4 regions of the Kribbella swartbergensis genome follow, and region 1 is predicted to be linked to each of the others. Evidence: riboswitches for the same ligand, from Rfam matches in the RefSeq annotation. Region 1 holds a riboswitch; each other region holds the start of a gene.
The links. A riboswitch is a leader RNA that binds a small molecule or an ion and turns the genes downstream of it on or off. The one in region 1 is predicted to bind cobalamin.

Region 1 (3,963 bases):
ATCGACTGACTCACCCCGCAGATGTTGGAAATCGTCGCGGTCGGCGCGATCGCCATCACGTTCGAGTTGCGCATACCGTCCCGGAGCACCTTGGCGCGCAAGGCGTCCCAGTCGAGGATCGTAGTCTTGTCGACGATCACGTCGCCGTCTCGCGCGGTCTCGAGCAGAGCGATCGAGTCGATCGGCAGAACGCCCTGGCTCCACAGTGAACCGTCGTACGTCGAGTAGCGGCCGCGTTCGGCCGCGAGGTCGCTGGACGCCTCGATCGCGTGGTAGCTGATCTGCTCCATCGAACGGTCCGCGAAGGCGACGGCCGCGTCGGAGGAGTACGGGATCCGTAGCGCGAACAGCGCGTCGGCGAATCCCATCAGGCCGAGGCCGACCGGGCGGTGCCGCTGGTTCGCGCGCTCGGACTCGGGCGTGGTGTAGAGGTTCACGTCGATGACGTTGTCGAGCATCCGCACTGCCGTCTTCACGGTGTCGCGCAGCAGTTCGGCGTCGAGGCCGCCGTCGGTCAGGTGCGCGACCAGGTTCACCGAACCCAGGTTGCACACGGCCGTCTCGTCGACGGTGGTGTTGAGGGTGATCTCGGTGCACAGGTTCGACGAGTGGACCACGCCGTCGTGCTGCTGCGGCGACCGCAGGTTGCAGGCGTCCTTGAAGGTGATCCAGGGATGTCCGGTCTCGAACAACACGGTCAGCATCCGCCGCCACAACTCCACCGCCCGGACCCGGCGGAACACCCTGATCTCACCACGGTCCGCGGCTTCCTCGCAACGACGGTAGGCCTCGGCGAACGCGGCGCCGTACAGGTCATGGAGGTCCGGGACCTCGTCGGGGGAGAAGAGCGTCCACTGGCCGTCGGCCTCGACCCGCTGCATGAAAAGGTCGGGCACCCAGTTGGCGGTGTTCATGTCGTGGGTCCGGCGACGCTCGTCGCCGGTGTTCTTGCGCAGATCGAGGAACTCCTCGATGTCGATGTGCCAGGTCTCCAGGTACGCACAGACCGCACCCTTCCGCTTGCCACCTTGGTTGACCGCTACAGCGGTGTCGTTGGCGATCTTGAGGAAGGGGACGACGCCCTGCGACTCGCCGTTGGTGCCGCGGATCTTCGCGCCGATCCCGCGGACCGGGGTCCAGTCGTTGCCGAGGCCGCCGGAGTACTTCGCCAGCAGCGCGTTGTTGCGAATCTTGGTGAAGATGCCCGCCAGGTCGTCCTGGACGGTGGTCAGGAAACACGACGACAGCTGCGGCCGGGTGGTGCCGGAGTTGAACAGCGTCGGCGTCGACGACATGAACCGGAACGAGCTCAGCAGCTCGTAGAACTGGATCGCCCGCGCTTCCCGGTCGTCCTCCCGCAGCGCCATCCCCATCGCAACCCGGAGGAAGAACGCCTGCGGCAGCTCGTACCGGACCTTGTCGATGTGCAGCAGATACCGGTCGTAGAGCGTCTGCAGACCCAGGAACGTGAAGTCGAGATCCCGCTCCGGCCGGATCGCGGCGGCGAGCCGAGCCAGGTCGAAGTCAGCCAGCTCCGGGTCGAGCTGCCCCGCGTCGATCCCGGTCCGGACGTACTCCGGGAAGTACGCCGCGTACTCCGTGGCCATGTCGGCCTGGCTGGCCTGGCGCGGCTCACCCTGGACCCGACCGAGCGTCTCGCGCCGGATCTGGTCGAGCAGCAGACGCGCCGCCGCGAAGCTGTACTGCGGCTCGGTCTCGACGTAGGCCCGGGCGGCCATCACCAGCGCGAGCTCCACCTCGTGCTGCGCGATGCCGTCGTAACAGGAGCCGAGGGTCTCGTCCAGGACGAGGTCGGGATCGACCGCGTCGAGCCCGTCGGCCGCTTCCGCAACAATCAGGCGCAGCCGGTCGACGTCCAGCGGCGCGGTGCTGCCGTCGGCGGCGCGGACGGTGATCGTGGGTTTCTCGGCGACGCCGGCCGGGTCCGCAGGCGTGCGGGCCCTGCTGCGCTCCTCCCGGTAGAGGACGTAGGCCCGGGCGACCTGGTGCTCACCGGCGCGCATCAGCGCCAGCTCGACCTGGTCCTGGATGTCCTCGACGTGGACGCTGCGCCGGGCCTGAAGATGGCGGGGGCCGCGACTGGTCAGGGCGTCGACGACCCGGCCGGTCAGGTCGGCCACCAGGTCCCGGACCCGATGTGTCGCGGTGGCGTCGGCACCCTCGACGGCGAGGAACGCCTTGGTCATGGCGACGGCGATCTTGCCCTGGTCGAACGCCGTTGTGCTGCCGTCGCGGCGTACGACGGTCAGCTCGATCGACCGCGTCGGCCCGTTGGCCGCCGGTCGTGATGAGGAAGTGACGGTCACAGATGCTCTTTCCACGTGAGTTCGAAGGTCCGTGACTCGTGAATGGGGCGCACGACGGGACAGGCAGCACCGGCCGGGTCTACTGCCGTCACGCCCTGCGACCCACCCTCGAGGTCTCGGACCGCGCGCACCGGCGGTGCACGCGCCGGTGGCAGGTATCCGGACTCGCGGACGGTCTCCGCTCACCGTTGCGGGGCAGCTCCGGACTCGCACCGGATTCCCCTCTTGCCTCGGAGCGGCCCACATCTTGTGGTGCCGGTCGCTCCGAACCACCAGCAGTAGTGATGCTAGGTGGCTGGAGCTAGATCTTGTGGTAGCGCCACGCCGCGTGTCGCGCATCTTGTGGTCCGGGGGCTCACGCTGCGGCCGCGTAGAGATTCTGGAGCGTCATGATCTCCGAGCCGTGATGGATGAGCTCACGGTTGAGCCGCAGTACGACGTGGCCGAACGGCTCGGCCGCGTCGAGCTCGGACGCCTGGCTGAGGCCGACCGTCATCACCTCGTCCTCGTCGAGTGCCGCGATCGAGTCCTGCCACGCGTCCACCCAGTGCGTCAGCCAGGCCACCGCGTCCCGGGCGTTGCCGTGCAAGGTGATGTCCGCCCGGCCTTGCCGCCGCTCGCCGAACGTCCACTCCCAGCGCTCGAAGAACTGCTCGGTCAGATGCGCGATCAGCCAGGCGATCGTGCGCGGCCCGCGGTGGTCGGGCTCGGCCGGCCACTGGGCCACCCATTCGCCGGAGCCGAGGGACCGGAACCGGCCGGCGTAATGGCGGCGGACGACGGTCAGCGCCTCGCCGCTCGGCTGCCAGAAGTACTGCTCGTCGGTCAGCTCGGCGAGCCGGCCCGACAGCACCATCCAGCTGAAGCCGAGCTGGCCGCGCACCATCGCCATCGCCGACGGGCGGTGCAGGATGTCCCAGTCGAACGGCTCCGGCATCACACTTCCTCACGCTCCTGGGTCGGATTTTGCGGCAGGATCGAACATGTGTTCGAATTGTTGCCCGAGCGGGAGGAGAAAGTCAATGTGCGCGGTGTGTCGGTTCTGGCCTCGGTGGCACTGGTCTGGTAGGTGGCTCGATCCTGGTGTCGGCGGCCGGGCTGGCGAAACGTCGTTCCAGCAGGGTGAAGGCGTCGATCAGTTCAGGCGCCTCGTAGACCCTGTTCCGGCGGCCGTCGGTGATCTCGCGCAGCACGCGCGCCTCGACCAGCCGGGCGAGTGCCTGGTTGGCGGCCTGTTGCGAGCGGTCGATCAGCCGGGCCGCGCCGGCCAGCGTGAGCACCGGCGCGGCGGGCAGTGTCTCGATCAGCAGTTCCACGGCCGAGCCGGCCCGGACCGGTGCGGCCCGCTCGCGCCAGGCGGCCTTGAGGTCGGCCGCCGCCCGCTCGAACCGGGCCGCCTCCGCGGTCGCGTGGCTGCACGCGGCGGCGAACATGAGCAGCCATTGGTTGGCCGCCGTCCGGGCGCGCGGACTCGTCGGCTTGCCCGTGTGCCTGAAGGCGGTGAGCGCTTCGACGTACTGCGTCGCGTGGGTGGCCAGCGACAGGGACACCGGTGGGACGGTCCGCTGGACCAGGCCCTCCGCGCGCAGGATCAGGTGGATCAGCGCGCGACCGGTCCGGCCGTTGCCGTCGGCAA
Region 2 (3,963 bases), on a different contig from region 1:
GCCAGTCGGTGCTCTGGGCGTCGACGGTGAGGTCGTAGCCTTCGCGCCGCGCGTTGACGCGGTACTTGCCGTCGTCGGCCGGCTCCGGCTCGACCTTCCAGCCGCGTGCCGCCAGCGTCTCGGCGGCGAACGTGATCAGCGCCTCCGGATCCGGCGACGTGGGGTCGCCGGTCTCGACCGTGATCGTGCACACGGACTCCGGGCCGCGGTCGTCGGACAGGGCGCCCTGGTTCACCGGGCCGACATCCTGCGTCACCACCGGTGTCTGGTCCGGGACGACCGTCGCCGCGACGGCGAGTAGTTCCGAGCGGAGGAAGTTCCGCGCTTCGGTGAGCGTCACACCCCCGTCATACACCTTGACCGCACCGAACGCGACGCGACGCCGCGATTCGCCTGCGGGTTCGGCTCAGTGGAAGGCCAGGGACCAGGAGCCGTCGGACCGGGTGAGGGTGACGGTGGCGAGCGGCCGGACGTCGACCTGACGCAAGGACTCCGCCGGGGCATCCAGCACGTACAACACCATCGCCCGGACGACCGCCGGGTGGACGACGGCCACGATCGAACGGCTGTCGTCGTCCTGCTGAGCGAGGTCTCCGAGCCAGTCCGCCACCCGGGTGAGTACGTCGTTCTCCGTCTCGCCACCCGGTGTCGCGGTGTGCGGCCGCTCGAGCCAGGCGGCCACCCGCTCCGGCTCGGCGCCCAGCAACTCCTCGAGCTCACGCCCGGTCCATTCGCCGTACTCCCGATCCCGGAGCGCCTCCTCGACGACCGGGGTGAGGCCGAGCGCCTCGGCCGTGAGTACGGCGGCTCGCTCCGGCCCGGCGTACACGGCATCGGCCTCGAACTCGAATTCGCGAGCGGCCGACAGGCTCGCCGGATCCGGCTCGGCGTCTCCACCGAGGACGAGTCCGCGCAACGCGGGAGTCAGGGCATGGGCGACCAGTTTCAACCCGCTCACGCGGCAACCACCTTCTGTCGGGAGAGCCGGCGATCCACCGCGGCGGCGTACCCGAAACCGAGCAGGAGCCACAGCGTCGCCTGCGTACCGAGTGAGGCGAACCGGAACTGCCAGAGCAGCGTAGCGGGGAACGACCCCGGAACCTCGTTGATCGCGGGCAGGATCAGGTACGCCGCCACGACCGTCGCAAGGAAGGCCGCGACACCACCGGCCAGTCGCGCGACGTCACCGAACCGGGCGGCCCACCGGGAGGCGGCCACACCGGCCCACACCGCGAGCAGACCGATCACCAGGGTCAGCAGATAGGTCACCGTACGGCGGGTGATCGTCTCGGGATCGCCGACCGCCGGAGGATTCGGCGGGTACTTCAGGAACGGCACGAGCACGATGCCGACGAATCCGGCCGCGGCCAGGCCCAGAGCGGCGTACGAGTCGTTGCCGGTCCGCAGCTTGCGCCGGAGCAGGGTGAACGCGACGGCGAAGACGCCGCCGAGGGCGACGCCGTACAGCGTGGTGGCGAGGAACAGGCCGGCCCGCTGGCCGTCGCGGCTGACGAGCGGCGCCTCCCCGGAGGCAGCGGTTTCGCCTTGGTCGTGCGAATGGGTGTGCGCGCCGCCGGCTTCCTCGATCGCGATCGCGGCGTCGATGTGCGGCTCGCCCATCGAGTACGCGAACGCTCCGGCCAGCAGGCCGGCGAAGAGTCCGACGATCAGTCCGCGCACCAGGAGCGATCCGAAGGTGCGCATGCGGCTAATGGCAGGGCACGCCGAGCAGGTGGCGGCCGTCGTGCATCAGCTCGTGCAGGTACATCCCGGACTGGGACACCGCACCCTGGTCGAAGGCGACCAGGTAGCCGAGCAGGAGCAGTACGCCGACGCTGAGCAGCGCGACGGCGAGAAGACGGGGAGAAACGGCCGGTACGGCGAGAGTGCGGGCAGGAGCTGCCATCTGAACCTCCTGGGGAAGTGCGCGTCCCCTTCGAAAGGCTGCTGGTGCCCGAGCGTCCTGACTCACGAGCAGTGCTCGCTCACAGTGGCGCGGCCGTGCCGGACTCTCACCGGCTTCCCTCCTGGCACCGCAGGTTGTCCCCCGAACCGTATCGGTGGGGATCGAGGGGGTCAACGCTGCCGGAACCGGGGTGACGTTCCCCACGGCCGCCCTTACCCTGAGCAGATGCCGTCCGCCCATCACCTGGTCGCCTTCGCGATCACCGCGTTCATCATCATCGTCGTCCCCGGTCCGAGTGTGCTGTTCATCGTCGGACGCGCGCTGGCCGTCGGGCGGCGCGAGGCGGTGCTGACGATGGTCGGCAACACCGTCGGCGCCGCGGTCATGCTGATCGCGGTCGCCCTCGGCCTCGGCACCCTGATCGCCGCCAGCGCGATCGCCTTGACCGTGGTGAAGCTGGCCGGAGCGGCGTACCTGATCTATCTCGGCGTCCAGGCCTTCCGCCACCGCAAGTCCCTGGTGACCGCGATGACGAGTGCGGTGAAGCCGGGCAACAGCCGCCGGACGATGCGTCAGGGCTTCCTCGTCGGCGTCACCAACGCCAAGACCGCCGTGTTCTTCGCCGCCGCGCTGCCGCAGTTCGTCGACCCGAACGCGGGCAGCCCGGCGTGGCTCCAGATCCTGCTGCTCGGCCTGATCTTCATCCTGATCGCCCTGGTCTCGGACAGCGCCTGGGCGCTCGTCGCCGGTACCGCTCGCGAGTGGTTCGCCCGGTCGCCGCGCCGCCTCGAGCTGGTCGGCGGGGCCGGCGGCCTGATGATCATCGGCCTCGGGGCCAGCATCGCCGTCACCGGCTCGAAGGAGTAGGTCACCGGGCCGTTCGGCGTCCGGCCTGTGCGCCGAGCAGGGCGAGCAGAGCCGGGAGGCCGAAGGCGACGAGATAGGCGGTCACCGCGGAGCGCGGCTCCAGCACGGCGAAGAGAGAACCGCCGACGGCCAAGACCGTTGCTGTGGACAACGAGTCGCTCAACTGCAGTGCGGAGCTGTTGGCACCCTGGGCGTCGCGTTCGGAGTACTCGAGCACCAGCACCGACAGGGTCGGGAAGACGGTCCCCATGCCGAGACCGGTGAGGCTCCACCCGAGGATGCCGACCACGACCGGGACGTTGTCGTTCAAGGTCAGGGCGGCGGTGACGATGCCGAGCATGATCGACACCATGCCGGCTTGCAGGAAGACCGCGTGGGAGAACGGCTGGTTGGGCCGGCCGCGGTACCAGGAGGCAGCGGTCCAGCTCAGCGCGCTGACCGTCAGCACCAGACCGGCCAGGGCCGGGGACAGGCCGCGTTCCCGGGTCAGCATCAGCGGCAGGAACACCTCGGCACCGAAGCCTGCCGAGGCGACCAGCCCCCGCAACGCGACGACCGACGGCAGACCCGACCGGAAAACAAAGGTGCCGCTCGGCAGCAGCTTCGGCGCGAACGCGACCACACCGGCAAGACCGATCGCGAGCAGGACGATCCGCAGTACGCCGTGCTGCTGACCGCCGTAGTGGAGCAGGCCGACGCCGACCGCCGCCGCCACCGCCAACAGCGCCCGCTTGTCCCACAGCCGACCCGGCCGTACTTCCTGAGCAGCGCCGCGGGCCAGGCCGGGCCGCATCACGAGCGCCGCCGGGATGGCGATGACCGGTACGGCGAGGAAGACGATCCGCCAACTGGTGTGCTCGACGATCAGACCGGCGATCGCAGGGCCGACCAGGGAAGGTACGACCCAGCCGGTGGCGAACGCGGCGAAGATGCGCGGCCGCAGCCTGGCCGGGTAGAGCCGGCCGACCACGACGTACAGGGCGACCGTGAGCAGACCGGACCCGAAGCCCTGGATGATGCGACCGGCGACGAGGATCTCCATCGTCGGTGCCAGACCGGCGATGATCAGGCCGGCCAGGAACCACGCGGTCCCGTGCCAGAGCGGGCGGGTCGGCCCTTTGAGGTCGCTCCAGGTCCCGGAGACAACCATCGCCACCACAGCGGAGGCCAGCGGCCCGCCGAACGCGAGC
Region 3 (3,963 bases), on a different contig from region 1:
CGCTGACGACCGAGTACGTCGCCGACCCGGAGATGGCGGAGTTCTTCCGCAGGTCCAACCCGTGGGCGCGGCACGGCATCGCCGAGCGCCTGCTCGAGGCGGCGCAGCGCGGTCTGTGGGCCGAGCCCTCCGCGGAAGCACTCGAGACGCTACGCAGCGCAGTCCTTGAGACAGAGGGTGACATCGAAGATCGGGGCTGATTGGGTAGAGGTATGGCGCCCGAGAACCTGCGAGTCCTGATCACCAACGACGACGGTTACCAGGCTCCGGGGATCCGGGCGCTCGCACCCGCGATCGCCGAACTGGGGCACGACGTCCTGGTGGTGGCGCCGCTCGACGACCAGAGCGGTGTCGGCTCGGCCCGGGCCGGGATGGTCGGCCGCCCGATCCGGACCGACGTCGAGGAGGAGGGCGGTATCGCCTACCACGGCATCGACGGGACGCCGGCCCTCGCGGTGACGCTGGCATCCGTCGGGGCGTTCGGCGCGGCGCCCGACGTGGTCGTGTCCGGAATCAACCGCGGCCACAACATCGGCGTACCGATCTTCCATTCCGGCACCGTGGCCGCGGCGCTGACCGCGGCCGGGCAGGGCATCTCGGCGGTTGCCGTCAGCATCGACTCCGAAGACCCGGCGCACTGGGAGACCGCGGGTGCGGTCGCCGCCGAGGCGCTGACCTGGATCGTGCCGGAGCCGGCCGGGACCGTGCTGACGATCAACGTGCCGGACCGCCCGCTCGACCAGTTGGCCGGCGCCCGGCACGCGTCCCTGGCCCCGATCAAGCGGTCCCGGATCACCGGTACGACGGCCCCGACCGGCGAGCCGATGATCGAACTCCAACCGCCGGCCGCGAACCCGGTGCCAGGCTCCGACGAAGCCCTGCTCGCCGCCGGCTTCGTCTCGGTCACCCCGATCGTCGGCATCCGCGAGGTCAAGGACGACACAGCCGCCACCACCCTCGCCAAACGCCTCGCCGCCTACCGATGAAACTCTCCGCCGGCGAGTCACCTCTGACCGTGACGCCGAGGTGGTCAGGACGTTTGTGTTACAGGTAGGCCAGTAGATCCGCGTTGCTGGTGACCTGCTGTCCGTCGGGTCCGGTCAGGACGTCCTCGAACCCGATCCGGATGCCGTAGCCCTGCGTCGTCGCCCATCGCAGTACTGGCAAGCCCACTCGTTCTCACCATGGACGACAAGCTCGGCCTGACTTGGACCGAGCGCCGCCAGGGTCGCCTGTGCGGCTTCGACGCCGTCAGCACCGGGCGAAATGCCCGGCAAGGCCTCGACCAGGACACGCGTCACGGGTCCGCCCCAGGCGACGTACTTCTCAGCGGCTTTCGCCGTGAACAGCCCCGCCTCGACCCCGATCCCGCGCTCGATCAGCAGGTCCGCGATCCGCTCGGCGCCGTCTTCGTGGAAGTTCACACTCGCGAAGTCGGGCCCGCGCTCCCAGCCGGCGAGCAACTCCGTTCGCCGGGCGAGATCCGGAACGATCTCCTCCCGCGTCGACACGCCGATCGGCACGCCGGGACACCGCTGCCGAACGGCCTCGACCGCGGCATGGATATCGGCCCAGCGCAGACTCTCCTTCTCGTCGGCTCCGCGCGGGTGGATGTGAACCGCGAGGGCGCCAGCCCGAACCGCGCCCGCAGCCTCCCGCGCCAACTCCTCCGGCGTGATCGGCACCCCGGGATGATCGGCCCGCGACCGATCCCCGTTCAGACACGCCTTGATCATCCGCCCACGCTAACGCCGACCTCCGACAACGAAGGATGTCGTGGGGCGGCGATGTGAGCCTGGTCGCGGAGGAGGGGGATGCGGTGTGCCATGATCGGGCGGACGGTTGTGGAGGAACACCGGTGACCGGCTGCGGCCGGGAGTCCGGGGCGGTCCCGCCACTGTGACCGGGGTGACCCGGGAGCCAGGACATCCGCGTCCGTCCGCCGGTCCGCGATCACCGCGGTACGGCGTACCAGCCGTAGCGGGCGTGGACACCCGCTCGACGAAGGGACCCCCGCCGATGCGGCCAGCTCCGACCACACCAGCCGAGCTCACCCCGCGGGGACACTCCGGGTTTCCGTTCACCGCCGTGGTCGGTATGGCGGATCTCCAGCTGGCGTTGATCCTGGCCGCCGTCTCACCCGCGATCGGCGGTGTGCTGATCCGCGGCGAGAAGGGCACGGCCAAGTCCACCGCGGTCCGGGCGCTGACCGAGATCCTCCCGCCGGTGGACGTCGTGACCGGCTGCCGGTTCTCCTGCGACCCCGAGCACCCGGACCCATCGTGCCCCGACGGCCCGCACGGGTCGGAGCGCGCGGTCCGCCCGGCTCGGCTGGTCGAGCTTCCCGTCGGCGCCACCGAGGATCGCGTACTCGGCTCGCTCCATCTCGAACGGGCGCTGGCCGAAGGCGTCACGGCGTACGAACCCGGTCTGCTCGCCGCCGCGCACCGCGGGCTGCTGTACGTCGACGAGGTCAACCTGCTGCACGACCACCTGGTCGACGTACTGCTCGACGCCGCCGCCATGGGCCGCGCGACCGTCGAACGCGACGGTGTGTCCGTCACCCATCCCGCCCGCTTCGTCCTGGTCGGCACGATGAACCCGGAGGAAGGCGAGCTCCGCCCCCAACTGCTCGATCGCTTCGGCCTGACCGTCGACGTCGTCGCCAGCCGCGACCCGGCCATCCGCGTCGAGGTGATGCGCGCTCGCCTGGCCTATGAGGCCGACCCGGCCGGCTTCACCGCGCAGTACGACGGAACGCAGCGCGAACTCGCCGAGCGGATCGTGAAGGCCCGTGACCTGTTGCCCCAGGTGATCCTGACCGAGGCGGCGCTGCGGCAGATCGCCGAGATCTGCGCGTCGTTCGACGTCGACGGGATGCGCGCTGACCTCGTCACGGCGCGTACGGCGGTCGCGCACGCGGCCTGGTCGGGCCGGACGGTGGTCGAGGTGGAGGACGTCCGCGCCGCCGCCAAGCTCGCCCTGCCCCACCGCAAACGCCGCAACCCGTTCGACGCCCCTGGCCTGGACGACGACCAACTCGAAGAGGCGATCAGGAACAGCACGCCACCCCCGGACCCCGACGACGACCCGGACGGCCGGGGCGGACCGGGCGGGCCGGACGGTGGCGGCGCCGACCCATCCGACCCCTCGGAAGCGGACAACGCCGATCCAACCGACCCAGCCAACGCCGACGCCGCCAACCGGGCCGACGCCGACGCCGCCAACCGGGCCAATGCCGACGCCGGCAACCGCGCAGACGCGGATTCGGGCGAGGCTGACAGCGGCGATGTGAAGGCCGGCCCGGCGGGAGTGGAGGAGGTCGTCGGGAGCTCGCAGCCTTACAAGGCTCGACTGTTGAGCGTGCAGTCCGCCGGTGCGGGCGTTGCCGGACGACGGTCGCGGGCAATCACCGACCTGGGCCGCGTGGTCGGCGATCGACCAAGGGTCGGGCGGGAGCCCGGTCGACCGCACCTGTTGGCGACCCTTCGGTCAGCGGCCCCTCACCAGCAAGCGAGGGGACGAAGCGGTCCCGGACTGACGGTGCATGCGGCGGACGTGCGCCTCGCCGTACGTGAAGGTCGCGAGGGCAACCTCGTCCTGTTCTGCGTCGACGCGTCCGGGTCGATGGGTACGAAGAAACGCATGGGTGAGGTGAAGACGGCGATCGTCTCACTGCTGCTCGACGCCTACCAGCGCCGCGACACCGTCGGCCTCGTCACCTTCGCCGGCGCGTCGGCCACGGTCGCGCTCCCGCCGACCGGCAGCGTCGAAACCGCCGTACGACGTCTTGAATCGCTGCCGACCGGTGGTCGCACGCCGCTCGCCGAAGGCCTGCTCCAGACGGCGGAAGTACTCCGCATCGCCGCCATCCGCGATCCACGCCGCCGGCCGCTGCTCGTCCTCGTCACCGACGGCCGGGCAACCCACGGCGACAACGCCTTCGCGCGCGCCAGGCAGGCG
Region 4 (3,963 bases), on a different contig from region 1:
GGCCGTCCAGCGCGCGCAGTACGTTGGTCAGCTCGTCGCCGGTCCTGGCGAGCCGCGGCACGACCTCGGTGGCGGCGAAGGTCAGCGACGCCTCGACTCCGGCCGAGGACCGCCCGAGCACCTCGGCCACGACCACCGGCACCTTCGCCGCGTCCCAGCTCAGCGTCTCCATCCCGACGACGAGCTTCCGTGCGACCGCCTCCAGCAGATCGACGCCGTCCGCGCCCGTCACCGCGGGCAGATCGGCCAGCGTCGCCAGGTCGGTGAGGTCCACCGCACGTCCCGGGTCGGCCAGAAGCTCGGACTCGGAGACGCCGAAGGTCTCGCCCAGCGCCGTACGCAGACCTGGGATCGAGTACGACCCGCCCCAGAGCTGCCGGGCTCGCAGTACGGCGAGCACCAGGTTGATCCGCGCCTCTCCGGTCGGCGCATCACCGAGCACATGCAGCCCGTCGCGGATCTGCACGTCCTTGATCTCGCACAGATACCCGTCGAGATGCAGGACGAACTCGTCGAACTCCTCGTCGTCCGGCTTCTCGGAGGTGTGCAGGTCGTGGTGCAGCTGAGCGGCCTGGATCAGCGTCCAGATCTGGGCCCGCAGGGTCGGCACCTTGTCCGGGTCGAGCGCCTGCACGGTCGCGTACTCGTCGAGCAGATACTCGAGCTTCGCCATGTCGCCGTACGTCTCCGCCCGGGCCATCGGCGGCACCAGGTGATCGACGACGGTCGCGTGCGCACGCCGCTTCGCCTGGGTCCCCTCGCCGGGGTCGTTGACGATGAACGGGTAGACCATCGGCAGATTCCCGAGTACGGCGTCCGGCGCGCAGTCGGCCGCCAGACCGATGCCCTTACCCGGCAGCCACTCCAGCGTCCCATGCTTGCCCAGGTGTACGACGGCATGCGCGCCGAATCCGCCGTCGTCGACGGACGCCTCGAGCCAGCGGTACGCCGCCAGGTAGTGATGCGACGGCGCCATGTCCGGGTCGTGGTAGATCGCGACCGGGTTCTCCCCGAACCCCCGCGGCGGCTGGATCATCAGGACGACGTTCCCGAACCGCAACGCGGCCAGCGCGATCGCGGGCTCGTCCCCGGACGTGTCGACGTACAACTCCCCCGGCGGCGCCCCCCAGGCCTCGGTCATTGCCTCTCGCAACGATTCTGGGACGCGGCCGAACCACTGCTCGTACGTCGACAGCGGGATCTTCGCCACCGCGTTGGACAACTGCTCGTCGGTCAGCCAGTCCACGTCGTGACCACCGGCGGCGATCAGGCGATGGATCAGCCCGTCGCCTTCCAGCTCACCGACCTCGAGACCACCGAGGTCGTACCCGGCCTGCTGCAACTGTTCGAGCAGCACCACCGCCGACGCCGGGGTGTCGAGTCCGACCGCGTTTCCGATCCGCGCGTGTTTGGTCGGGTACGACGACAGCACCAGCGCGAGGCGCTTCTCGGCCGGCGGCACGTGCCGAAGACGCGCATGCGCAACCGCGATTCCGGCCAGTCGAGCGCAGCGCTCGGTGTCGGGCGCGTAGCGGGCCAGCCCGTCGGCGTCGTACGACTTGAAGGAGAACGGGATCGTGATCAGCCGCCCGTCGAACTCAGGGATCGCCACCTGAGTCGCTGCGTCCAGCGGGCTGACCGCCGCGTCGCTGGCAAGCCACTGCTCGCGCGTCGAGGTCAACGCGAGGCCCTGGATCAGCGGGATGTCGAGCGACGCGAGCGCACCCGCGTCCCAGGCGTCGTCCGAGCCACCCGCGCTCGCGTCGGCAGCGACCGATCCGCCCGCGGCGAGCAGGGTGGTGACCAGTACGTCGCACTTCCGCAGCAACTCGAAGAGTCCGGCGTTCTCGGCACTGTCCGGATCGAGTCCGCGGAGCGTGCCGCAGTACACCGGCAAGGGCTGGGCACCGGCGGCTGTCACCGCCGCGGACAGTGCGTCCACGAAGGCGGTGTTCCCCGAGATCTCGTGGGCGCGGTAGTACACGATGCCGACGACCGGGCGCTCGTCCTCGACGAACGTCCCGCGCACGCCGTACGCCGGGAGCGCCCGAGGCGGATCGAAGGCGTCGCCGGTCAGCAGCAGCGTGTCGCGGAGGAAGCCGGCCAGGTTGCGCAGGTTCTCCGCGCCGCCCTCGCGGAGATAGGCGAGGGCCTCCGTCACGGCACCGGCCGGCACGGTCGACAGCGACATGAGTTCGGCGTCCGGCGCGGACTCGCCGCTGACCACCACGGCCGGTTTGCCGGACGCGACGACGGCGTCGAGTCCTTCCTCCCAAGCCCGGCGGCCGCCGAGCAGGCGGACCACCACGATCTCGGCGTCCGCGAGCAGCGGATCGAGATCGTCCAGGTCGAGCCGGGCGGGGTTCGCGACCGTCCAGCCGGCCTCCGCCTCGGAGGCGGCGAGCAGGTCGGTGTCGGCAGTGGAGAGCAGCAGGAGGTTGGCGGGCATGCGCAACCGGTCCTTCCTCGGGGTGTCCACGCCCCGTCCGGAGGTTCGACGGCGGCAGTTCCTGACTCCCACGCAAGGTGGTCACAGTGGCGGGACCGTCCCGGACTCACACCGGGTTCCTGCTGATGCCGTCGGATGACCTGGCCGACTCTAGCCGACCGGAGTGTGTTCCACGTCGGGCGTGACGCAGAACTCAGCGGTGCATGGCGTAGTGGGCGGCGAGGAGGTCGGTGCCCCAGTCGTTGCGGAGGTCCCGCCAGACGGAGTGGATGTGGTTGGCGTTGTCCTGGGTGTTGTCGTACTCGGCGAGGAAGGTCGGGCCGGCGATCGAGTAGTAGTGGCGGTTGCCGATGCCGGGCTCGGTCTTGCCGGCCCAGGCGAAGGTGAGGCGCTCGATGCCGTGGTCGGTGATGTCCTGCCACGTCTGCAACCCGATCGGCCCGGCGGCACGTCCGACGTACTGGCCGACGAGGAGGCTGAGCACCTGGCGTTGTTCCGCGGTCATGTCGCCGTACGCCAGGCCGCGGTAGAGAACTGAGGGGTCGGCGACCGGGTCGTGGCGGGTGAGGATGTCGTCGGGGGCCTCGTCGGAGACCACCGCGATCGCGCGCTGGCCGGGCTCGAGCGCGTGCAGGAGCTGGAAGCCGAGGTCCTGCTCGGCCGCCAGGAAGCGCCGGCCGGCCTGCGGACCAGATGTGACCTCGGCCGGGTTCGACCCGATGAACTGCGGGGTGAACGCGATCCCGCCGTCGACGAGCGTCACGTGCAGCGCGAGGTGATGGCCGTTCAGGCGCCACGCCCACGGCTCTGTCCCGGCCGGGTCGCCGAGCACCCGGAGGAAATACCGCCCGCCGAGCACGGATCCTTCCCACTCCCCTGTCGGCGGCAGGTCGGGGATCCCGCGCAGGATGACCTCGGCCTCCAGCACCGCCATGGAGTCGGCCGCGCCGCGCTCGCTGCAACCGATCTCGACCAACCGCTCGGCCAGCCGCTGCTGCGCCGGCGTCAGCTCCGACAGCGGCAGACCCGGCCGATCACCCGGCAGGTACGTCCATTCCTTGTGATCGGGCGTGTCGAACGCCGCCCTGATCTTGTCCAGCTGGGCGGGTGTCAGACTCGCCAGCAGGTCGAGTACCGCTTCCCGGGTCTGCTCTACAACCATGCCGATCGCTCCCGTTCCGTCGGTTCGCCGGGTGTTCCCAGGTCCATCCTCACGCCTTTCGCCGGCTCACGATGGCAAGCATTGCTGCGGCTGCTGTCGCCGCCACGGCGACGCGCCGTGCGAGGGCGGCGGTACGGCGGACGTCCGCAACCGTCGGCGGGGGTCCGTCACCCAGCGTGCCGCGGTCCTCGTCATAGTCGCCGTACCTGTTCCGCCCACCGAGTCTCAGGTCGAGCGCACCGGCGAACGCGGCCTCGACCGGACCCGCGTTGGGACTCGGGTGCTTCGCGGCGTCCCGCTGCCACACCTCGACCGCCGCGCCCGGCCGCCCCGCCGCGAGCCCGGTCAGCAA

Region 2: it holds a riboswitch for cobalamin, as region 1 does, so the genes downstream of both, ACYVOK_RS05695 (CbtB domain-containing protein) here and ACYVOK_RS25100 (ribonucleoside-diphosphate reductase subunit alpha) in region 1, are expected to answer to the same signal.
Region 3: it holds a riboswitch for cobalamin, as region 1 does, so the genes downstream of both, ACYVOK_RS07275 (putative cobaltochelatase) here and ACYVOK_RS25100 (ribonucleoside-diphosphate reductase subunit alpha) in region 1, are expected to answer to the same signal.
Region 4: it holds a riboswitch for cobalamin, as region 1 does, so the genes downstream of both, cobN (cobaltochelatase subunit CobN) here and ACYVOK_RS25100 (ribonucleoside-diphosphate reductase subunit alpha) in region 1, are expected to answer to the same signal.

The regions. Positions count from the first base shown of each region.
Region 1 is NZ_BAAGPM010000026.1:219,041-223,003, forward strand. Features, by position in the region: gene ACYVOK_RS25100 (ribonucleoside-diphosphate reductase subunit alpha) at 1-2,327, opposite strand, end outside; cobalamin riboswitch at 2,461-2,616, opposite strand; gene ACYVOK_RS25105 (DinB family protein) at 2,683-3,264, opposite strand; gene ACYVOK_RS25110 (Fic family protein) at 3,347-3,963, opposite strand, start outside.
Region 2 is NZ_BAAGPM010000008.1:415,983-419,945, forward strand. Features, by position in the region: gene ACYVOK_RS05680 (hypothetical protein) at 1-340, opposite strand, end outside; gene ACYVOK_RS05685 (histidine phosphatase family protein) at 407-958, opposite strand; gene ACYVOK_RS05690 (CbtA family protein) at 955-1,704, opposite strand; gene ACYVOK_RS05695 (CbtB domain-containing protein) at 1,709-1,906, opposite strand; adenosylcobalamin (AdoCbl) riboswitch at 1,957-2,027, opposite strand; gene ACYVOK_RS05700 (LysE family translocator) at 2,132-2,773, shown strand; gene ACYVOK_RS05705 (MFS transporter) at 2,775-3,963, opposite strand, start outside.
Region 3 is NZ_BAAGPM010000014.1:94,787-98,749, forward strand. Features, by position in the region: gene cobN (cobaltochelatase subunit CobN) at 1-200, shown strand, start outside; gene surE (5'/3'-nucleotidase SurE) at 213-986, shown strand; gene ACYVOK_RS07265 (hypothetical protein) at 1,045-1,128, opposite strand; gene ACYVOK_RS07270 (3-keto-5-aminohexanoate cleavage protein) at 1,101-1,736, opposite strand; cobalamin riboswitch at 1,826-1,951, shown strand; gene ACYVOK_RS07275 (putative cobaltochelatase) at 2,020-3,963, shown strand, end outside.
Region 4 is NZ_BAAGPM010000014.1:89,777-93,739, reverse strand. Features, by position in the region: gene cobN (cobaltochelatase subunit CobN) at 1-2,449, opposite strand, end outside; cobalamin riboswitch at 2,486-2,613, opposite strand; gene ACYVOK_RS07250 (DUF3500 domain-containing protein) at 2,643-3,611, opposite strand; gene ACYVOK_RS07245 (cobalamin biosynthesis protein) at 3,661-3,963, opposite strand, start outside.